DNA from 3 places in the Paenibacillus sp. FSL W8-0187 genome. Region 1 is predicted to be linked to each of the others. Evidence: riboswitches for the same ligand, from Rfam matches in the RefSeq annotation. Region 1 holds a riboswitch; each other region holds the start of a gene.
What was found. Region 1 has a riboswitch for thiamine pyrophosphate ahead of MKY48_RS03210 (ABC transporter substrate-binding protein). Riboswitches for the same ligand answer to the same signal wherever they lie in the genome.
Positions count from the first base shown of each region.

Region 1 (7,975 bases):
CCAGCTGCGGGCATGTTCCCTGGCAGCGGCTTTCGTGGTGCCTCTCAGCTCCTCGGGAAGGAGCACATTGTCCTCCACCGTACGCCAAGGGAACAGGGCTGGCTGTTGAGGCATATAGGCGATGCGGCCTTTTTCCCCGGTCACGTCCTGACCATCCATGAGGACCGAACCCGTATCCGGAGCGGTTAATCCCCCGATGATATGGAAGAGTGTGCTCTTTCCGCTGCCTGAAGGACCGATCAAGGAGACGAATTCCCCGGGTTGTACCTGAAGCGAAAGGCCATCCAGTACATGCACTTCGCTGCGCCGGTCGCGGAAGGTTTTCCGAAGGCTGCGAACCTCGAGGGCAGGTGCTGATGAGACCGACGCAGTGGACGGGTAAGCCCCGTCCTGCACAGGCAGGGATACTTGAGGTGTCATATCGATAAATGGCCTCTTTTCATATAAGATTCGAAATGTCTATTCACAAGGGGCTCAACCTTTTCGATTCCAGCGGATGAGCCGCTTCTCCAGCAGGGTGATCAGCAGCACCATCAGCAGGCTGAGCAAGACGATGACCAGGATGGCAACAAATACCCGATCCGTGCGGTAGCCGGATTTTTGCAGCATCATGTAGTAGCCGATTCCCCGGTCCGAGCCGATCCATTCCCCGATAACCGCCCCCATCACCGAATAGGTGGCCGCAATTCGAATCCCGGAGAAGATGGAGGGAAGGGCATGCGGCAGCTCCAGCTTGGTGAAAATTTGCCACGAGGTAGCCCCCGCCATCTGCATATAATTCATCATGGTGCGGTCGGTACGTGCGAGTCCATCCAGGGCCGCAACAGCGACAGGGAAGAAGCAGACCAGCGTAATCACGATAACCTTGGGCAGCATGCCGAAGCCGAACCAAATCATGAGAAGCGGGGCTAGGGCGATTGTCGGCACATTTTGGCTAAGAATAAGAAGCGGATAAAGGGCGGTTTTGAGAAAAGGCACCATGTGCAGTGCCAGCGAGATGATTAGACCGATTGCCGTACCGATTATAAAGCCGATCAGGGTTAATTGCAGGGTGGCCGCTGTATGCTGGAAGAGACCGGAAGCTCCAGTAACGGCCTCATGCCCGATGGCCGTCGGTGCAGGCAAAATAAAGGGTTCAATGTCGAACACGGATACTGCCGCCTGCCATACCACCAAAAAGAAGAGAACCGCCACAACGGGCGGCCAAACAGAACTCCACCAGCTTCTCATGGACGGTATTTCTCAGTCAGCTTATCCATGCTGATGCCGCTTGGATGATGCGCGATTTTGACCTGGGATATGATGCTGGGACTGCCCGCATTCACCAGCGCCTCGTGCATGCGCTCAACGATCCTGAGCAGCTCGGAGAGCTCTCCTTCCATGGTCGTTTCGAGTGCATGAACCTCGTATTTCACGCCTGATTCCTGAATAACCTTGATCGCTTCATCTACATAAGGGATGCTGTCGGTCCCGTTTGGCGTTCTCGGTATTACTTGAATGCTCAAGAGAGTATTCGCCATATAAACTCATCCTTTCGTGCAAGCTGTATTGTAATGGAAGAGAGGCGGCCTGCTGCAAAGGCCGTCTCTCTTCTTTAATATAGAAATAACCTTATGGCTTCTCCGGTAAAAATTCATTGGTAAATGCGCTGTCAGCGTCAAGCTCCTTCTCCAGCAGCTTGCGCTCAAACATCCAGTCTGCGTACCCCGACCATACTTCGGCTTTCTGTTCGCCCCAGCGGGATGCATCATCCTGATAACGGGGGCTCAGCCATTTCTGGCTGGCGAGAACCAGTTCGGCATCCAGGTCGGGAACAGCCTTCGTCAGCAGGGCTGCCGCATCTTCGGGATGTTGAATCGCATAGTTGTATCCTTTTGAAGTCGCCCGCATGAACGCTTTGACAAGCTCAGGGTCTTCCTGGATCTGCTTCTCGTTCGTTACGATCACCGGTGTGTAATAATCAAGCTGCTTGGAGTAGTCCTTCACATAAATCATGTCAAGCGGCTCATTGCGAAGCTCGGCTTCAATACCCGTCCAAGCATAGAAAATCCAGGCGAAATCAATGTCGCGTTTGACGGCCGTAAAATAATCGGCATCGCCCATATTGACCATATTCACCTTGCTGACATCGGCACCATCGATCTCCATGATGGACTTCATAACCGCTTCCTCCACAGGCGAACCCCAGCCGCCATAGGATTTCCCTTCAAAATCGCCTGCCTTCAAGATGCCTTTATCCTTGGGAGCCGCAAAGCCGGATGTATTATGCTGAATGATCGCTGCGATGGAAACGAGCGGCAATCCTTGGGTTCTGGCCAGCGTTACGCCTTCCTGATAGCTGATGCCAAACGGCACATTTCCGGATGCGACCAGCGTATCCGTTCCGCCTGCTCCCGGCTGGACGATCTGGACATTAAGCCCTTCTTCCTCATAATACCCAAGCTCCTTCGCTGCATACAGGCCGGTGTGATTCGTATTGGCAGACCAATCGAGCATCAGCTGTACGTCACGGAGCTTCCCGGAAGTCTGACTGTCCTCACCTGCGGCGCCTGTCTTCTTGTTCTCTCCGCTTGTACCGCATCCGGACGCAACCATCAGCAGGACGCAAGCGAGAAGCAGCGGAATCCATCTTCCCTTCTTCATCGTTTCTTCTCTCCTTTAAGTTCTCTTTCTATTACCTCGCAACTCCACAAAAAAAACGCCCTGATGATATCAGGACGCATGACGGCGTAAGTGTATACCACGGCAAATAAATAGCTGCCGCAAACATGGGCTTCCTACGCTGGCATTACCCAGATCAGGTGTAAGGGTCAGTATCATATCGGATACACTCTCAGCCGGCCAAATTCCAGCTCCCCCGGTATTTATGAAGTTTCGATCATTACATCCGCTATTATAGTCCTAACACAGCAGACCTGTCTAGTTCGAAGAGGCGCGAACGTGACAGGTCTTTGTTAGAACACTAATGCAATGGGAGAATTAATTGATGCTATGAACCTTTCACAAGGTAAAGTGTTTGAATACGGCTTCTACGCAGAGATTAGCGCTGGAAGAACTCAATCCATTCTCCTTCGGGACCGTGCACGAAGAAATAGCGGTACCCGTTCGGAAGCGTCACGATTTCCTCGTCCAAGTGAGGAACGTCAAGTCCCTGCACACGGGCATATTCCTCTTCAATGTTATCCGTGCTGACTGCAAAATGATGTACCGTTCCTTCCGAAGGCAGCGTGTCGCTGTATCCCTGAATAAGCTCGACTTCCGTCTCGTTGCTGCCGTTAAATCCTAGGAACGCCAGCTGGATGACGCCATTAGTATGGGTCAGGCGGTCCTTCAGCTCAAGTCCGACTACGGATGTATAGAAGGCGATTGTAGCTTCAAGGTCCCGGACAACAATACCAACATGATCCAATCGTTTCTGTGACATGGTTCAACACCCCTTCCGATTCATATAAGATATGACTGAAATATTATCATATAATTCCTATACGTCAAGTGGGTGTTATGTTGTTTGTGCACAGACTAATAAGATGATTTTTCTTTCATTTCCTCATCTTTACTTTTGGGTGGGCAAAAAGTATCATGAGAAATAGATATGTTAATTCAAAAGACCTAACACACTTAAAGTGAACCAGCGTACCTTTTGGCCGAGGAGGAATGCTTATGAGTCCAACTCCAGCAGATCATCTGTGGATTCGACTCGCCATAATATATGCATTCATTCAGATAATGATCGCTCTGTGGATGCCTGATGCTTTATCGCTTCAGCGTGTACTAGTCATTATTTCTCCTGCAGCCGCTTCCGTTTATTTAATGCGGATCCGTCGGCGTTTTGAGGTTCATCTTCGCAGGTTTTGGCTTATTGTGAGTCTCGGATTGATGGGGGAGGCAGTGGCCCGAACCCTCCACGCATGCAATATCTGGTTTGGAAAAGAGAACGCTTTCCTGCCAGTTCTAACCCATTTGTTCTGGGGGCTCGAACTTATCCTGTTCGCAAGTTCTCTCATTTATTTATTCCGGCATGTTCAGGGTTCGTTTCGGGGGCTGCGGTTTATGCTGGATATCCTGATTGTTGGCATAGCGGTCATGACGGTAGGATGGGAATATTTCATCAAGCCTGAGCTTCAGGGTCTGGTCCATGAGGCAGTATGGGGAAACCTTTGGGTGGACATGCTGTATCCACTGTGCGCAATGGTACTTATTTTTTTTACACTGGTGTTGTATTTTAATACCGGACAGTTAAGGAAATGGGCGGCCATCCTGTTATGTCTTGGCGGAAGTACATTTATTGCCGGAGATGTTCTGTACATCTATCTCGTTGATCTTTTGGATATCGAGGTTCGCTCCTACCTGTATCCACTCTATACGTTATCGGTATTTTTCATTAGTTTCGCAGGCGGACAGTCCGCTCCTGAAACCCGTAATCCATCTGTTGGCGAGCGGGAGCCTCGTTCAACCGGAAACCTGATCGTAAGGTACCTGCTTCCCTACAGCGTGCTCGGCGGGATGTTTGCCCTTATGGCGCAGCATTTTGGAGGGTGGACTGGACTGTTTACCGGCCTTTCCCTGTGCGTTATCCTGATCTTGTTCAGGCAGATTTTGATCCAGTTCGAGAACGACCGCTTGTTGGACCGACTGCATGAAAGTCTGATGCAGAGTGAATCCCTGGCACATCGCGATGATCTTACGGGGCTGTATAATCGTCGTTATTTTAATGCAAGGCTGTCAAGTTCGCTGAAGGAGGCGGACCGCACAGGTTCCCGTGTAGGCTTGCTGTATATGGATATGAATCGTTTCAAACGAGTCAATGACCGATACGGCCACCGTGCCGGCGATTTGTTGATACGAAAGGTTGCAGACCGGCTTCAATCACTCGAATCCAAGGGAGTTTTGGTTTCCCGTTTAGGAGGAGACGAATTCACAGTCATGATCCATCCGGCCGGTGATGATCAGGAGCTGATCTGGATGGCGGAGGAGATCTGGACGATGCTTAGTGAGCCGTACGAGCTGGAAGGGCATGAGGTCCGAACCACGCCGAGTATCGGTATTGCGGTTTATCCAGATCATGCCAGAAATGACCAGGAGCTGATTGGTCGTGCGGATGCAGCGATGTATGCGGCGAAGGAACGGAACGCCCCCTGGCATTTTGATGTAGAGCGGACGATGCTGCTGCAGCTTTTGGATCAAAAGGTGAGTAGATGAATGTATGACCATAGTATCGACAACAGGTTGTTAAAAGCAATATAAGTCGATTTTTGTAGAATTTGATGCAATCATTGCACGAATCTTGCGCATTTCTCTTAAAATAGGTCATAACTTCGATATAAAATCCATAAAATGCAAAGAAATCATATTCAAAATGCCGATAAGAAGCATAGTGAGAGCTAGCTTGCCAAGGAGGACGAACATGATTTGCGACAATTGCAGCACCTTTGAACCGATTGAGGACCAGGGGACCATTCATATGAAGCCTGCAAGTGGTGAGCTTATTCAGTTGCTGGCAGTGAACGGCTACACGGTACAAGAGAACAATGAGGGTTGTGCTGTGAACTACAAGGTACGTGCGGACCTGATCTCTATGATGAAGTGTCTGCAGCCCCTTCCGCTGAAGATTCGTCAAGAGCTGTCCTTCTGTGTTACCGGTGGAGAAGCTCCGCAAATCCGGCATTCGTGGACCCCTATGCAGAAGTTCGAACTGCAGATGGAGCATTACGATATGGTGAGTATCATTTTACATAAGCAGTTTACGAGCTACATGCAGCCCATCGTGGATACATCCGAGCAGATCGTGGCCTACGAATTTCTCCTTCGTCCGGTAGAGTGGGGAGCCAGATTCCAGCCGTATGAGCTGTTTGAGACAGCCCGTAAAACCGGATTGCATGCATTTCTGGACCGGGCAGCACGAACCAGTGCCATTGAGACCAGTGCCGAGTGGCTTCCTATCGGCGTGAAGCGATTCGTGAACTTCCTGCCATCCTCCATATATGATGCGGAGATGTGTCTAAGCCACACCTTTAATACCATAGACAGGCTCCATCTGGATCCGAGGGATTTCGTATTTGAGGTCGTGGAAACCGAGAAGATTGATGATGTTAAGCATTTGCAATCGATTTTCGAGGTTTATCGCAGTCATGGAATCTCGGTAGCCATGGATGACGTCGGCGCAGGGTATTCCACATTGGAACAGATGATTAAGCTTAAGCCGGATTATGTAAAGATCGACCGGAGTCTGATCGACCATTGCGATCGTAATCCCGCCCAGCAGAAGCAGCTCAAAATGATCACCAACATGGCTCATGATTTTGGGGCCATGGTGCTGGCTGAAGGCATTGAGAGACGGGAGGAGTTTCATTTTTGCCGAGAAATCGGGATCGAGCTCTCGCAGGGGTATTTGTTTGGGAAGCCATCTGAACGGCCTCCGCGTGACCTCATTCTCAACTAATCTATTCATAGCATACATAATCGGCAATTCCCCCGCCATCTTGATGCGGAGCTTTGGCATCTGATTGCCGCAGCCTTTGGCTGAGTTCAGACAATACAGATGCTTGGCATGGATGAAGACGGGTCCTTCAAGAAGGAGTAATGATGATGTCTGAAGGCCCGTTTTCTGTAAAAACAAGAGCCCTGGAGTGTTCTCCAGGGCTCTTGTTTTTATATAGTTCGGGGTAGCCATTGATTGAACAAGTTTGCTTGTTATCTTGCGGCTGTTACCTCTCCAAATCCGTTGATACTGTATTCCTTGCCATTCACGTTCAGGACAGCCGGCGTATCCGTTTCGTTCACGATGATGGTTTCCTTGCCTTTGACGTTGACCTTCAGGCGGGACCCGCGGAACATCACTTTGAAGGAGAAGGAAGACCAGTGGCCTGGAATGAATGGATTCAAATGCAATACACCATCCTTCACACGCAAGCCGCCGAAGCCATGCACAACGGACATCCAGGTTCCCGCCATGCTGGTTGTATGACAGCCGTCCTCGGTATCGTTGTTGTAGTTGTCCAGATCCAGGCGAGATGTACGGAGGTACATCTCGTACGCCTTCTCCTGGTACCCAAGCTCGCACGCGAGAATGGAGTGTACGCATGGCGAGAGGGAGGACTCATGTACCGTGAACGGTTCATAGAAGTCGAAGTTGCGTTTTTTCGTAGCCAAGTCGTACTGATCGCCAAGGAAGAACAATCCTTGCAGCACGTCAGCCTGCTTAATGTATACCGAACGCAGAATGCGGTCCCAGGACCAGTTCTGATTCAGGGGCAGGTGGGCTGGGTCCAATTGCTTCACCGGAACAAGCTCCTTGTTGAGGAATCCGTCCTGCTGCAGGAATACGCCGAGCTCCTCATCTATCGGGTAGTACATTTTGCTGATGATATCCTGCCATTTGGTTGTCTCGACATCCTGCAGCGCAAGCTTCGCCGTAAGCTCGGCATAGCGGGAATTCTCGTTCTCTTTCAAATATTCGAGCACGTCGAGCGTGTATTCCATCGTCCAGCTGGCAATCCGGTTTGTGTACCAGTTGTTGTTCACGTTGTTCTCATACTCGTTCGGACCGGTAACGCCGAGCATCATATACTGATCCTTCGCTGGCACGTAATTCACGCGCTCTTCCCAGAAACGGGAGATTTCCACGAGCACTTCCAGACCGTATTGGCCGAGGTAAGAGAAGTCGCCGGTATAGTTGACATAGTTGTAGATGGCATAGGCAATCGCCCCGTTACGGTGAATTTCCTCAAAGGTAATCTCCCACTCGTTATGACACTCTTCGCCGTTCATCGTCACCATAGGATAGAGAGCGCCTTTGGTAAAGCCGAGCTTCTTGGCGTTTTCCTTCGCTTTTTCCAGGTGCTTATAACGATAAATCAGCAAGTTGCGCGAGATGCTGGCATCCGCGGTGCTCAAGTAGAACGGCAGGCAATACGCCTCGGTATCCCAGTAGGTACTGCCGCCGTATTTTTCCCCGGTGAAGCCCTTCGGCCCGATA
Region 1 covers NZ_CP150206.1:729,172-737,146, forward strand. The annotation lists gene MKY48_RS03195 (ABC transporter ATP-binding protein) at 1-420, opposite strand, end outside; gene MKY48_RS03200 (ABC transporter permease) at 475-1,230, opposite strand; gene MKY48_RS03205 (MTH1187 family thiamine-binding protein) at 1,227-1,520, opposite strand; gene MKY48_RS03210 (ABC transporter substrate-binding protein) at 1,612-2,643, opposite strand; TPP riboswitch at 2,758-2,869, opposite strand; gene MKY48_RS03215 (VOC family protein) at 3,041-3,424, opposite strand; gene MKY48_RS03220 (GGDEF domain-containing protein) at 3,661-5,199, shown strand; gene MKY48_RS03225 (EAL domain-containing protein) at 5,405-6,439, shown strand; gene MKY48_RS03230 (glycoside hydrolase family 65 protein) at 6,691-7,975, opposite strand, start outside.

Region 2 (7,975 bases), 3.2 Mb from region 1:
CCATCGCAATGTAGGCACGCTGGGTCTGACCGCCGCTGAGCTGATGAAGATATTTATGCTGCATATCCCCAAGCTCCATATAAGAGATCGCCTCATCTACGTATTTCTCATCTTCCGCGTTCAATCTGCCCTGAGAGTAAGGAAAACGACCGAAGGATACAAGCTCACGCACCGTCAGACGGAGGCTGATATGGTTGGATTGTTTCAGGATGGAAACCTTCTTCGCCAGATCGCCGCTCTTCCATTGGCTAACCTCTTTACCGTCCACCGTAATTTGTCCGCTGTCCTTGCCTGTTAATCTGCTAATCATGGACAGCAAGGTACTCTTGCCGGCACCATTCGGGCCGATAAAGGAAGTGATTTGACCTTTTGGGATCGTAACCGACACGTTATCAACGACTTTTTTGCCGCCATAGACTTTCGATACGTTCGTAACCTGGATCATGCTTTACTCTCCTTTAGTAGCAGGTATATGAAGTAGACACCGCCGATGAAATTGATGATGACGCTGAGCGTTGTAGAGAACGTAAACACCCGTTCTACAACCAATTGACCGCCGACCAGTGCAATAATGCTAATCAGTACGGATGCTGCAATTAAATACGAATGCCTGTACGTCTTCATAACTTCGTACGCAACATTGACAACCAGGAGCCCGAGGAATGTGATCGGACCTACCAAAGCGGTAGCCACCGAGATCAGAACTGCAACCACAATCAGAAGCCGCTTCACAACATAATCATAATTCACGCCGAGGTTGATCGCCTGCTCACGGCCAAGCGCCAGCACGTTCAGGTACTTGGCAAATCGGGCAAAGTACAGCAAGGTCAGCACAACGACAATGACCGACAGGACCAGAAGCTCGGTCTTCACATTGTTAAAGCTGGCAAACATTTTGTCGGCCACAAACTGGAACTCGTTCGGGTCAATCAACACTTCCATAAAAGAAGACATGCTCGAGAACAGGGTTCCAAAAATCATGCCGATCAGCAGCAGGAAGTAAATGTTGTTTCCTTCCCTTTTGAACAGAATCTTATATAAGACTCCGGCGAATAGGATCATCCCGCCGACGTTGATCAGAAAGTTAACGTTGCTGCCCAGTTTGTACAGCGTGAAGGATCCGAAGACGAAGATGACGGTGGTCTGGATCAGTACATATAAGGAATCTAATCCCATAACGCTTGGCGTCAGTATCCGGTTATTCGTGACCGTTTGAAACACCGTGGTAGACAGAGCGATCGCTCCGCCGGTCAGAATGATGGCAAGCACCTTCTTGATTCTTCTTGGAAGCGCGTAATCCCAATTGCCGCCAAGATCAATGAACAGAAAGACTGCCACCAGGATGATTGCCGCTGCGGCCAACAGGCCGAGTTTGGCTTTATAAGTCATAAGCCTTTCTCCTCATCAGTAAGAAAATGAATATACCGCTTCCGAGTACGCCCACGGTTAGACTAATCGGAATTTCATAGGGATAAATAATGATCCGGCCCAGGATGTCACAGAACAGTACGAACCCGGCCCCCAGCAGCGCGGTATGCGAAAGGCTTTTTTTTAAGTGGTCTCCTAAGTACAAACTGACAATATTAGGTATGATCAGACCAAGAAACGGAATCACGCCGACCGTCAGCACAACAGATGCCGTAACCAGCGCCACGATGACCAATCCCAGATTCACAACTCTCCGGTAGTGAAGACCCAGGTTGGTTGCAAACTCCTCTCCCATTCCGGCCACCGTAAACTTGTTGGCAAACAGATACGCCAGAATCAAAAGCGGGATACTAATATAGAGCATTTCATACTGGCCCTTCATGATCATGGAAAAATCACCCTGAAGCCATGCGGACATATTCTGAATAAGATCATATTTGTATGCAAAGAAGGTGGCTATCGAACTGACGATATTACCAAACATCAGCCCTACGAGCGGGATGAAGATCGCATCCTTGAACTTAATCCGATCCAGTATCTTCATGAAGATAAAGGTTCCTGCCAGAGCGAATACAAATGCCACGAGCATTTTGATAAGCGGACCGCTTGTCGTGAAGACGAGCATGGCTACCAAAATCCCCAGTCTGGCAGAGTCCATCGTACCTGCTGTGGTCGGCGATACGAACTTATTGCGGCTGAGCTGCTGCATGATCAATCCGCAGATACTCATGCTGACACCCGCCAATATAAGACTGACAAGCCTAGGAATCCGGCTTACAAGCATAATATGCTGTTGTTGTTCTGTCATCGAGAATAGTTGCAGTGGCGAGATATCTTTAACTCCAATAAATAATGAAATTATCGAGAGTACCACAACGGCTGCAAATAAGTATCTAATCTTCATGGCTCTTCCTTCTATGCGTATGTCTCTAAAATATCCGGGATCTCGCAATTTCCAACGCCATTCTCATTGAGATTGATTATCAATCGCGCTCTGATATGCATTATATCATCCTCATTCTGGCTCGACAAGTGTAATTGAGAATCAAAATCAATTAATTTGTTCATACTTGTATATTTTGTTCATGAATTGTTCATAATATGAAGTTTCGAGAAGACATAGCTAATATCCTCAGGTAGGAAGCACTCCTTTCGTTAAGCCTCCATATAATGAAGCTTCTCAAAAAGCCAAACGGATTCAATTCATATTTAATAGATAAGGGAAATTATATTTAATCAAAAGTCGTTGACAATTACTCTAAGTTATATTAATATACTAACATAAATATTATTCCTAACTAAACGTAAGTTAATATGGAATGATAATTAAAAATATTGCTAAATAAGCAACATGCATATTTGCTTGAAGTAAAGGACATCTTCTTATCAGGCGTATGCAAATTCGATTACACCAGGAGGTTTTTTTTTCAATGTCTAAAGATTTTTCAACTGCACTCAAAAGTCGCCGTTCTTATTATGGGATTAGCAAAGAATCCGTTATCTCGGACGAGCGTATTCAGGAAATCGTAAACGAAGCGGTTAAGTATACCCCGTCTTCTTTCAACTCTCAAAGTGCACGCGTCGTTGTATTGCTTGGCGAACAGCATGATAAACTGTGGAACATCACGGAAGGCATCCTGAAGGAAGTCGTTGGCGATGAAGAAGCATTCAAATCCACTGCCGAAAAAATGGGCGCATTCCGCGCTGGTTACGGTACGGTATTGTTCTTCGAGGACAACAACGTCATTGCCGGGCTGCAACAGAACTTTGCCGCTTATGCCGACAACTTCCCGATTTGGTCCAACCAATCCAACGGCATGCTGCAATTTGTAGTATGGACATCCCTTGAAGCAGAAGGTCTGGGTGCATCCCTGCAGCACTACAACCCGCTGATCGACGAAAAAGTAAAATCCGAATGGAACATCCCGGAAAGCTGGAAGCTGCTTGCTCAAATGCCTTTCGGTAAGCCGGTTGCTGAACCAGGCGAGAAAGAATTTGCACCGCTTGAAGATCGCGTAAAAGTATACAACTAATTAAATAGATGAAAAAAGGCCGCCTTCCTAAGTTTCCGCAACTTGGATAGGCGGTCCTTTTATAATGGACAAAGATTGAAAAACCGATCACTAAGCGATACAATTAGTCAAGTAAGAACCCTCGAACTTCTAAGATAACAGAAGCTCCGGGCAAACTTACGATAACCAACTACATAGGATGTTGGCTGTACTAGGGGTGCCATGTGCTGAGAGACGGCGGTTTGCCGTTAACCCTTAACACCCGATCTAGGTCATACTAGCGTGGGGAAGTGTAGCATTTATGTTTATTTCTTTTCGTAGGCATAACTGCACTTTCTTCACGGGGTGCGGTTTTTTTTGCGTGGACTTATATCATGGGGAGGAAATAACAATGAATGAGCTTGTATGCGGAACCAGTCGGATCGTCGGGTGCCGGTTCTCGGTATTTCCCATGACGGACCGGTTTGTGGAGGTCATCATGGGCGCACTACATTCCGTGGATACGGGGAAGGTATGGATTCAGACAGATGATGTGAGCACCTGTATTCGTGGACGTGCAGAGCATGTCTTTGATGTGACAAGGGCGATATTCGCCTATGCTGCAGCGAGTGGCGTGCATACCGTTTTTAATGGTACTTATTCCATCGGTTGCCCCGGAGATACGGACGCCGATGTATATATGACTGAGGATTCGACTCTCTTAAACAACGACATCGGGGAACATGCCGATATTGAGACTGCTTGCCAATTCGCTCTATACCCCATGGGTACCGATGACTACATGGATGTCATCTACGGTGAAGTTAATCGTACGAAGGCAGCCGGGACATTCGCCGGAAGCGTTCATTACGCCAGCCGATTGGATGGGTCACTGGCCCAGGTGTTTGGATCCCTTGAAGAGGCGTTTTTACATGCGATTCAATCCGACAGCAGCCATTTGGTCATGACTGCGGTTGTGTCCGCACACAGCCCTTCGGTCAAAGCCGCATCGAATTGAGCTTTATTGAGGCAGACAAAAGCCCGGCAAGCGCCGGGCTTCCTGTCACTACTGCCAAGAATCTTGACGGTTTAAACCCAAGCACTCAAGATAATTACGAGCAGGATAAAGAGAACCAAAATAATTCCTACTGAATTGTTCCATCCACCGCCGCCATATACTCCGCTCATGAAGATCCCCTCCTGGATTTAAAGAATGACGTGATGTAATCACACTATTATAGTATTTCCCGTCTCGTGCTAGTGTCACGGCTAATGTACGCCTCTTTTTATATTGGCAAGGAAATTCTATTCCTCATAACCAATGAGAAGCTTGCCTCCGTACGGATGGAGCATTTCCTCGGTGAATGCCATAAGAACTGAAGGATCATCCTGGCGATACATCGCCGTGAGCGCTGCTTCCAATCGTTCTCCCAAGATCGAGTCATAGCGGTTGAACAGACGGAACAGCGTTTTCCCTTCACCCGTCCACTCCCGGTTCACCCTAAGTACAAAATCACAGAGAATCGCCGCTATTTTGTGCACCGTAAACCACTTTTCGGCATCCCTTCGGGGACTCTGCAAATCCAGCAGGTACTCGGTTAGCATATAACGGTATTCGTTAATGTCGGTTAGCATCAAGGGCATGGGTCCGTAATTCAAGTCGCTTCGAGCTTCCGCCTGCACCTCTTCCCCCTCAGGCAGCGCGTGCAGCACCGTCCCTTCTACGACCATCCGCTGCAATGAAGGATTCGCCGCGATCACTCCCTCATCGAAATATTCGCGATAGGAGGATAAAGACAATATAAATATTTCCGCGATCCACCCATGTGCCTCTATCGTCTTCCTGCTGAAATCATGACCATCCCGTTCAATGACTATGATGTCCAAATCGGATTGTTCATTATATTCACCTCTGCTCGCGCTGCCGCCAAGCACAGCAAGCAAACAGTCGGGATAATCGTATTGTATGATGCGTTCCGCTGCCTCTACCGGTTCCATCCTCATGACGTTTCCTCCAGTATGATTCTGATCCTCCCGAAAAAAGGGCTCAAAATATCTAATTCAGCTAAAACCCTAAACGTACCTGAATCATATGGTAAATAAATAAACGATTACCCTCATGTTGATGACAAGGAAGAAGGGATAGATGAGATGAACTATATTCATATGCTCTCCAAATTAGGTATGGGCAGTGCCCACCCGGGAGGATTCGAGGCAACCCTCCGAATGCTGAAGAATTATCCCATTCAACCGGGCAGCCGCATTCTGGAGGTCGGGTGTGGAACGGGCAGAACCGCATGCCATCTTTCGGAGATGGGGTATCAAGTAACGGCCATTGACCTGAACGAAAATATGATCAAAAAAGCCCGTGCAAGAGCCGAAGCGATGGAAATCGACGTGCAGTTCCAACAAGCGGATGTATGCGCATTGCCTTTCGAGGACAACCAATTCGACCTAATCATGGCCGAATCCGTTACCGTATTTACGGATACTACGAAATCACTGCCCGAATATTACCGCGTTCTGGATCATGGAGGCGTCCTACAGGACAGAGAGTTGCTGCTTGATAAACCCATGCCGGAGGCAAAACTTCAGGAACTGCTCGAATTCTTCGGAATTCCTAATCTCATGATGAGGGAAGAATGGGCGGACTCCCTCTTGGCTTGCGGGTTTAAACAGCAAGAAATTCTGGAGTACAACCACTTCAATGACCAGTTAAAGGAAGAGCAAACACGTCATCTGGATACATTTGAACAGCGCGATAAAGGACTCCTGTTCGATGTGGCGCTCTGGGAAACGTTGTTCAAGCATGACCGCATGATCCTGGATAATACCGATTATCTCGCTTCCGCCTTATTCCGGGCTGTAAAATAAAATCACTTCATATCTGTGCATCAAGTGGGGATTCGCATATTTGCTGCGCATCCCCTCTCCCTCCTCAATTTCAGTCCTTTCGACCTAATCCAACACTTTTTGTCAATTCGTTATATCTAGTTTTGCCTGTCGATGCTATAATCATGGTAAATATATCCTATGTTGTTGAGGAGGACTCATTCTTATGGCATGGTTCAACAGACTCCCTATCTCGCGAAAAATTACCGCAGCCTGTTTTCTCATTGCCGCTTTGTTTGCGGTTCCAATGCTGCTTGCATTTATTCTAATGGGTAAAGCAATCATTGGCGTGGTCATCGTCGTGGCACTAACCGGTTTTACTTTTCCTCTTTCTCGTCTTATTGAGAAAACGCTTACCAATTCCTTTGCGGAGATCTCCAGCGTTTCCGCCAAAATCGCCAAAGGCGACTTCACCTTCCAGGTAGAAGAGGTTGGGGGCATGAACGATCTCAGCCGAACGTTCAACAGCATGGTGGACAAGCTTCGAAAAATATTGCAGGAAACCTCGGATATCACCCGCCAGGTCATGTCGTCAAGCTCCAACATCTCGATTAAAAACCAGGAGCTCATTCAAGTGATGAATCAAGTCTCCTTATCTTCCAATGAGCTGGCCGTCGGCGCGAACGAAATATCGGAAGACGTAGCCGAAATGACGCATTCCATCGGTGAGATCGAAGAGAAGGTCAGCAATTATACGCATTCAACCCAGGAAATGAATACCCGTTCGATCGAAACGCTGGGACTGGTTGAGCAAGGAAGGGACTCCGTTGCCAAGCAGTCTGCAGGGATGCAGCGTAATATTGACGCAACAGCCAAGGTCTCGGAATCCATTGATGCGCTGGCTAAGAGCGCCAGGGGAATTACGCAGATCACGGAGACGATCTCGGAACTTGCCGATCAGACCAACTTGTTATCCTTGAACGCATCCATTGAAGCGGCAAGGGCAGGCGAGCATGGCGCTGGCTTTGCCGTTGTCGCCCAAGAGGTGCGTAAATTGGCTGAGGAATCCACATCATCGACTAGAGAAGTATTCAATCTCGTACGGAGCATCGAATCGGACGTCAAACATGCAACTCAGAACATAAAAATTAATGAAGAGGTCGTCAGGCAGCAAACCGAAATGATCCGTGAAGCTGAGCTGGTGTTCATGGAGATTGTAAACAGTGTGCAGTATATTTCGGAACAGATCTCCGCTTTCTCCAAGGAGAGCGAATCCATGCTGGAAAGTGCGAAGAGCATTTCTTCCGCAATTCAGAATATATCGGCGATTACGCAGCAATCCGCCGCAGGCACGGAGCAGGTGTCGGCATCCATGAATGAGGGCATCTCATCGATCCAGAAGATGGCCGAGGAAGCAGAAGCGATGAATAATGCCGTCTTCCGGCTGCAAAAAACGATCAACATTTTCAAATTTTAAGTAGGGTACAGCCTACATCATGTCTATTACTTTCGAAGCAGCAAACGAACCGAAAATGCGAAAAATGGCTGTGCAAGGATACCATCCTGAGCACAGCCATTTCTTCATTGGACACATTTTTTTAATCTGACGAACCATCCGTGTGAGCAGACCCTTCATATGGGACAGCTCCCTTTTATATCATGTCAAGTACACCTGAATTATTGCTCGCTCCATAACCGCGCGATATTCACAAGCCGCCCTTCTT
Region 2 covers NZ_CP150206.1:4,965,521-4,973,495, forward strand. The annotation lists gene MKY48_RS22300 (ABC transporter ATP-binding protein) at 1-445, opposite strand, end outside; gene MKY48_RS22305 (iron chelate uptake ABC transporter family permease subunit) at 442-1,389, opposite strand; gene MKY48_RS22310 (ABC transporter permease) at 1,379-2,332, opposite strand; gene MKY48_RS22315 (nitroreductase family protein) at 2,859-3,461, shown strand; TPP riboswitch at 3,644-3,746, shown strand; gene MKY48_RS22320 (YkoF family thiamine/hydroxymethylpyrimidine-binding protein) at 3,832-4,437, shown strand; gene MKY48_RS22325 (sporulation protein YjcZ) at 4,509-4,607, opposite strand; gene MKY48_RS22330 (nucleotidyltransferase domain-containing protein) at 4,725-5,423, opposite strand; gene MKY48_RS22335 (methyltransferase domain-containing protein) at 5,571-6,293, shown strand; gene MKY48_RS22340 (methyl-accepting chemotaxis protein) at 6,478-7,728, shown strand; gene MKY48_RS22345 (histidine phosphatase family protein) at 7,929-7,975, opposite strand, start outside.
Region 2: linked by a shared signal. The riboswitch ahead of MKY48_RS22320 (YkoF family thiamine/hydroxymethylpyrimidine-binding protein) and the one ahead of MKY48_RS03210 (ABC transporter substrate-binding protein) in region 1 are both predicted to bind thiamine pyrophosphate.

Region 3 (7,975 bases), 1.9 Mb from region 1:
TCGCAAACGTATTCCGCGCATCCTGTCCGAAGGTTGGCTCATCCAGGAGCAGGACGGACGGCTGTCTTGCCATGGCCGTAGCCACGCTCAAGCGGCGCTTTTGGCCTGTCGACAGCTGGTACGGATGCCTAGCCTCCATGCCTTTCAGTCCAAAGCGTTCAAGACAGCGGTCGGCCTGCGCCTTCGCTTCCTCCGGCGGCACATGATCCACCAACAGCGAGTAAACCACCTCATCGCCGATGCGCTCCGTCAGGAATTGAAGCTCCGGATTCTGAAACACGAATCCGATTTGGCGCAGCTGCTGCTCTCTCTTCTTTCGCACCTTCCGGCGCTTGCCCTGAATGACCTCTTCCCCGCAAAGCACATAGGTCCCTTCGGCGCGAAGCAGCCCCATCAAACTGAGCAGCAGCGAGCTTTTGCCTGCTCCGTTCGGTCCTACCACCGCAATGAATTGTCCCGGAACCACCTCGGCGGAAGGGAGGGTGATAACAGGTTTATCCCATCTCATTCCCCTAAAATTCGCCAGTTGAATGACAGGTTCCCCATGTTGAGCGTACGGCGGAGCAGCCTCATACAAGAGATTGCCCAGCGCGTCGACCAGAGCAAACAACTCTCTGCCCGCCCGGGTCTGAGCATAATCCTCCCATACGCCGGGATACCAGATTCCATAGGCTTGGAGTTCCTTCTCGTATTCAGCGAATATCGCTGCTGGGGGACCTTCGCCCAGAATCACCCCATCCGGGCTGAACAGCACGACACGATCCACATATTGGGCCATTTCTTCAATCCGGTGTTCCACGATGATCAGCGTACGCCCTTCCGAAACGGCCTTCACCGCGGACCAGATTTGCTCCCTGCCTTCCGGGTCGAGCAGCGCAGACGGCTCGTCAAGGAACAGCACTTCCGGCTCCAGCAGCAGAGCCGATGCCAGCGCAAGTCGTTGCTTCATGCCTTGGGACAAATGCCCGATCGGCATATGGAGCTCCTCAAGATCAAGCCCCACCTCGCGCAGGGCCGCTTGCATTCGATCCTTCATCTCGTCACGAGGGACACTTAGATTTTCCAGTACGAAAGCCAGCTCTTCATCCACGTACGGCATACAGAACTGGGTATCCGGATCTTGAAATACATAACCCCAAGAGCGTGGAATCAGCTGGGCCTCGCATTTCATCGGCACCTCCGTCGCGCGGGGAATCATCCCGCTAAGCACCTGCAGCAGCGTGGATTTGCCACAGCCGCTCGGACCGAGCAGCAGCACCTTCTCCCCGCGGACAGCCGAGAAGGAGAGGTCTTTGAACATCAATCGCTCCTCGCCCGGATACTTCAGACGCAATCCCTCCACATACACGGCCGGTTCCGGAAGCATCTCAGCAGACTGAGCCGGAACCGGGCTAACCGTGGCATTAGACATGGCGCGGATCATCCAGTGCTTCGTAATCCTTCTTCGACGCAGGACGGAGCAGGGATGTCACGCCCGTACGGTCGAGCGCTTTAGCCAACAGGAGCATAAGAAGGCCTGCAATGACGGCGCCGCTAAGTACCCGCATACCGTATTTAGCGAGGAACATCCACGTCTGCAGGTCATCCGTATAGCTGTAATAGAAGTCCATGATCATCGAGCCGATGGCTGCACCGGCACCGGCAATCGCCAGCGTCCACGCCGAGGTGCTCCGATAACGGAACGCCGCGAATACCAATTCAGCCCCCAGTCCTTGAATGAGGCCATACAGCAGTAGGGTCAATCCCCAGCCGCTGCCAAACAGCACTTCTACGTGGGCCGCCGCCACTTCCGCGATAATGGCCACTCCCGGCTTCCGGATCAACAAGTAAGCAAGCGTGGCTGCAGCGAACCACATGCCGTATAACAACTCATCCGCTTCAAAGAACAGCGGTTTTAATAGATTGTAAACCGAACCCCAGAAGTGATAAATGACGCCAAGCACCAGTGATACCAGTACCGTAACCAAAATATCGCTTAACCGCAGTCCTTTTCGGGGCTGAACCCCCAACTTCTCTTGCACAGACGTTCCCATAACAACACATTCCCCTCTCCACCTCTATTTTTGTGTAAACACAACAAAAAACCGTCTGGAAAAACGCGCAGACGGAAAAATAGGCCCTATGTAGGCAGGGTCGGATATTCTCTACGCTGGCATTACCCAGTTCAGATTAACGGTCAACAGCGGATAGCAGCTGCAATCTCAGCCTGATTCACTCAAGCCCCCGTATTCCTATTCGGTTTTATGTTAACTTTAAAATACACATTCACTCCGGAATAAGCAAGAACCTTTTTTCAAAAATGGCTATTTATTGATTTCCATCTCATTCTATGTCAATATCAGAGTGATTGGCTTTTCCACCAACGTTTATTGCTGACACCTATGCACAAAGGAGAATGACATGGCTAAACAATTGCTGCGTCTGATGACTGAGCTGTCTTCCCGCAAGTGGCTGTCCCGAATCATGGGGCATTGTTCCCACAGCCGGCTGAGCCGTCATCTAATACCTGCATTCATACGAATTTATCAAATTCCGGCGCACGAAGCGGAGAAAGAAATCAACGAATACCGCTCACTGAACGAGTTCTTTTCCCGCCGGTTAAAAATAGGCCTACGCGCCATAGATGACACCGCCGACGCCATGGTAAGCCCAGTCGATGCCACAATTTCGGCAATGGGCGTCGTCAACGCCGGTACCATTCTAAGCGTTAAGGGACAGGATTATACCTTGAGCGAGCTGCTCGCGAAATCACCGAGAATGGAAAACTACATCCACGGTTATGCATTTGTATTGTATTTAAGCCCGACCGACTATCATCGCATTCATTCCCCGGTAACCGGTGTTCAGGCGGAAAGCGAGCATTTAAAGGGACGCGTTTACCCCGTGAACGATTTTGCGATGACCCATATCCGGAATGTGCTCAGCCGCAATGAGCGCCTCATTACCTATATTGCGCATGAGTTCGGCGAAGTTGCCGTCGTGAAGGTCGGAGCCATGAACGTAAGCAGCATCCGTTATGCTGACGAGAGTGTGAAGAAATACGAAATCGGCGATGAACTCGCGTACTTTGAATTCGGCTCTACAGTTGTACTTTTGACGGAGAACGGCACGTTTACCCCTCGCGGTGACCTGGAACCCGGCTCCAAGGTGAAGATGGGAGAACTGCTCGGTTTGCTTCACCCGTCCCCAGCCAGAAAAGGGTGATTCCATCTACCTTACCAAACATCGCATGACAAGTTAAGGCTATAAATCATTGGCTGCATGAATGATTAACGCCGGCCCAGCATCCGATAAATGATCCGCTGAAACAGCCGATCCGGCAGTCCGCCCTTGATCCATGCGGTCGCCCGCGTGCCTCGGGGCAGCATATAGCGGAACCTGGGCTTAGCCATGGACGCAATTTTTGCCACAAGCCTGGCTACCTCCTGCGGATCCCCGCTTCCTTTGGCTGTCCGCTCGGAATAGTCCAGCACGCCCTTCAGCAGACCGCTGTAGGGTGATCCTTCCTTCACCGTAAGCTCCCCAAAGCTTTTGTTCCAGATCGGCGTGCCATAGGCACCAGGCTGGATCAGCACGACATCAATGCCAAAGGGCATCACTTCCATGGACAGGCTTTCGCCAAACCCTTCCAGCGCAAATTTGGAGGACGCATAGGGTCCATAACCCGGAAATCCGACCACGCCGCTAATGCTGCTCATGAGAATGATTTTGGATTTTCCAGTTCGCCGGAGCAGCGGCAGCATATGCTGTGTCACCGATACGGTCCCGAAAAAATTCGTCTCCATCTGCTTTCGCCAGCCGCTGAGCGGCACTTCCTCCACCATGCCGCCTACCGCCTCCCCGGCATTGTTAACCAGCACGTCCAAGCGGCCATACCTCTGCTCCAACTCCAAGGCAGCGGCCTTGACTTGTTCCTCGATGCAGATATCCAGCTGGAATACGTGAATACGCTTGGCAACATCGGCTTGTTCGGCTCGGGCCAACAGTTCTGCAGCCGTCTCCGGCCTGCGCAGACCCGCTGCCACGTCATAACCTGCTTTTGCCAGCTCCAAGCTGATGTGCAGTCCGAACCCGCTCGACGCGCCCGTGATCAGCGCAACCTTTCCTGCTCCCGCCGTTACCACCGGATCACCGCTTGTTCGGCCAATGCCACTCTCTCTATCACACCCATCACCCTTCCGTTATTCGAAATGCCTGCCCGGCCATTTTTCTTAAACCCTGCCTTCAACGCTTTATGCTTATCCCTAATATAACAAAATTTCGGAACGTCAGGATCCCTATTCGTATATGCATCTTTTACAATGCAATCAGAGTCCCTATCCACATATGTATCCACTAAATAGCCCCACAAAGTGGAGCCTATGCTTCGATGCTTATTCCAAATACTTTGCGGGGACCCTAAAAACATATCGAAAAAAGGGAGCCATTTAGCTCCCTTTTGCGTTCATCCAGAGAAAAGCGTATATGATAACGGGATTCAACGTCACCCGTATGTAGGCCAGGTCTCATTTAAAACCATACATCCTGATGATCCTGAGTCGTTGTCTTCATGCGGCGCAAGCGATTTCTGAAAATAGCGCAGCCACCACGACTGAAGAAACGTCCACGCACCCGTCTTCTTGGGCTCATTCCTCTCTCCCCCCTTCATAAAATAAAACTGTATCTCGTTTTTTACCCTAAATCGCTTGCTATGAAACCATTAACCCCTCCTACCAATCAGGTAAGTTATGGAAGGGCGAGGGAATCACCGAATCTCGGATGGGCTCTTGCCCGTATACTGCTTAAATTGCCGGCTAAAAAAGAAAATATCCCGGTAACCCAGCGCGTCAGCTACCTCCGTTACGTTCATGCCTTGGTGCAGCAGCAGATGCTGCGCTCGCTCGATCCGCATCTGAATGATGTATGATTGCACCGGCGTGCCGATCAGTTCCTTGAACTTGATCGAGAAGTAACGGGGGGACAACCCCGCTCTAGCGGCCAAATCTTCTACCCGATGGGGAACCCCCGGGTGCTGACGGACATAATTCGCGATTTCATGGATAGCCTCTGACAGCTGATTGCTTGCTTTTTTGACCACCGGCTCAGCAAGATCTGAACGCAGCAGATGAATCATCAGCTGTTTCAGAATAAGCTGCCCCTCCTCCAATGATCCATAGGGCTTGTCCAGATACAAACGCACGTAGCGCGCGAGCAAATATTCAAAATCCATCGTTTCCGTCAGCTTGCGATAGGATGCAGGGATATGCTGCACCGGGTCGGCCACATCAAAATGGATATATGTCAATACGAGCGGTTTCTGCGGATTGTGCGTCGCACTCGTATGATCTCCTGGTCGGAACAGGAAGCAGCTTCCTTTTCCCACAGCAAAGGGCTCGTCATTGAGCTCGACCGTGCCTTCACCGCTCCATACATAGAACAAATCATAATTCTGCATGGGTCTTTCGCGTTTTTGCCATTTCCAGCCTGGCTCACATACGATTTTGGCAAGCGCAGACATGATTATAAAAGAAGACGGCGATGCATTTAGCATCACGTCATAACCCCCTCATCTCATTCAAAAATTGACCTCTTTTCCATCATACCCGTTTTTTATGTTTTTTGCATGTCCAGCCATGCCTGCGCAATCCGGGTAACCCCTTCTTCAATGCTGGCTATGTCCAGATGCGAGAAGCCAAAGCATGCGGCAGGCAATCCGGGTATACGATGATATACCGATGCATCCCGAAACATGACACCGCGTTTGCGGGCAGCTTCTTGGAACTGGGCGTACTCTTCCTCGGAGCGCAGCCAGTTCGCATAAACATGCAGGCCGGCATCGCCGGGATGAAGACGAAACAGTTCGGAGGCATGCGTATCCATCGCCTGGCGAAGCGCCTCATACCGTGCACCATACAGCCGAGTCATTCTTCTAAGATGCCGACCGTAACCCCCTCGCACAATAAAGCGCGCCAGCGCGCGCTGCTCCAATACGGCTGGTGAGATCGGCTCGTACAGAGCCTTAGCCTGCACAACCGCCTCAACCAGGCTTGGGGGCAGCACGGCATACCCGATGCGGAGCCCGGTGAACATCGTTTTGGAGAACGAACCTACGAAGATGACACGTCCCTCGTTATCCAGCATTCGCAAGGGCTCAATTGGCTTGCCGCCCCAGCGGAACTCGCTGTCGTAATCATCCTCGATAATAAAGGCCTGACGGCTTCGCGCCCAATTCAGCAGCGCCCGTCTTCGCTCCAGCGGCAGCACCGCTCCCGTCGGGTATTGACGGCTGGGGCTTACGACAAGCAGACTTGCGTCCCAGTCACGTGGTATCAATCCGGTATCGTCTACCGGGGATGGCAGCGGAATCCCGCCACTCAGGCTGATGCCCCGATAGATTCCTTGATAGCCGGGATCCTCCATGACCACCTGATCGCCAGGATCAACCAGCAGCTGAAACATGAGGACTAGCCCCTGCATGGATCCGCTGAAGATCACGATCTGCTCGGGGTCGGCCTGGATTCCCCGCGTAAAACGCAGGTGTCCGGCTATCGCCTGGCGCAGTTCGAGGTCTCCCTCCGGCGGCGCTCCGTTCTGCAGCTCGACTCCCCCGCTTCCACCTGCATAGGATAACGCGCTCCGCCACTCCGAATACGGAAAATCCTCCATGGGCATCCGTGCATTCGCGAATGAGATTGTACCTGGGGGAGGTTCTCTCAGCAGCATCTGTGCCGAGGTATAATCCCCGCTTTGGCTCACCAGTCGTTGCCCCCAAGTAGAGAGCACCGGCGCTCCCTCGGCCAGCGGCGGCTGGTCTACCATGGCAATCCCCTCTGCTACGTAAGTTCCGCTGCCTTGCCTGGACACAACATAACCTTCGGCCATCAGCATGTCATAGCTCTGCGCGGCCGATCCTCTGGACACACCATACAGCTTGGCCAGCTCGCGTGTGGCGGGAAGGCGGGTTCCTTCCGGCAGCTTGCCGCTATGAATGGCAGCGCGAATCGCGTGGTATAGAGCCAAATATTTATATCGATATTGTTCCACATACGTCTCGAACGGCAATCCCAGCTCCATCATGACGACTCCTATCATTCTTGATATAAAATTGGACTATATAAATTACTCTAAATTGGCGCTTTTTCCTTGTCAATTTTCATCATAAACTGTTATTCAAAATGATAGTGGGAGCGTTTAACCATGAGAAGAGACGAGTTTGCGATGGAGGATCAACAAGAGATCGAGGATTTCCTCAGCGGCATGAGCTTTGGTTTCCTTGGAACAGCCGATGAAGAGGGGATTCCGCGTGTAACGCCATTGAACTTTGCTTATGTGAACGGAGCGTTCTATTTTCACGGCAGCCGGATGGGTGAAAAAATGGATCATCTACGCCGGACGCCCGCCGTGTGCTTTACCATAGCTGATGAGTATGCGCTGATCCCTTCCTATTTCTCCGATCCGGAGATGGCCTGCCCGGCTACGGCCTACTTCAAAAGCGTAACGGCGATCGGCGAGGTGGTGATCGTGGATGATCTGGAGGAAAAGGCTCTTGCGATGGAGGCACTGATGACAAAACTGCAGCCTGAAGGCGGATACCGCGCCATTGACGCGAATGACCGGGCTTATATCCCCAGACTGAAAGGGGTAGCGGTCATCAAACTCGCTCCGCAGCGAATGAGCGCCAAGTTCAAGTTCGGCCAGAACCTGAAGCCGGATTCGCTTCAGACCGTAGTCGAAGGGCTTGAATGCCGGGGCAAAGAGCGGGATAAAGAAACCGCCGGACTGATATGCAAGTATCATCCTGGACCGCGTTAAAGCATTACAATTATCCGTGACGGTTACTGGGCTAAGTGGTATAATGTTAGGCAATGAAAACGTAAAGGCAACTTGTCACCTACACTTACCTTAACCAAAAGTATTCGGAAGGAAGGAATCAGTTCATGAACCCATTGGTTGGTCAATTGAATGGAAAAATGCAAGCCGGCAATCCGCATGTGTA
Region 3 covers NZ_CP150206.1:6,243,811-6,251,785, forward strand. The annotation lists gene MKY48_RS28335 (ABC transporter ATP-binding protein) at 1-1,366, opposite strand, end outside; gene MKY48_RS28340 (ECF transporter S component) at 1,404-2,033, opposite strand; TPP riboswitch at 2,125-2,237, opposite strand; gene asd (archaetidylserine decarboxylase) at 2,401-3,204, shown strand; gene MKY48_RS28350 (SDR family oxidoreductase) at 3,270-4,124, opposite strand; gene MKY48_RS28355 (AraC family transcriptional regulator) at 4,745-5,530, opposite strand; gene MKY48_RS28360 (PLP-dependent aminotransferase family protein) at 5,590-7,053, opposite strand; gene MKY48_RS28365 (pyridoxamine 5'-phosphate oxidase family protein) at 7,177-7,791, shown strand; gene MKY48_RS28370 (aminotransferase class I/II-fold pyridoxal phosphate-dependent enzyme) at 7,917-7,975, shown strand, end outside.
Region 3: linked by a shared signal. The riboswitch ahead of MKY48_RS28340 (ECF transporter S component) and the one ahead of MKY48_RS03210 (ABC transporter substrate-binding protein) in region 1 are both predicted to bind thiamine pyrophosphate.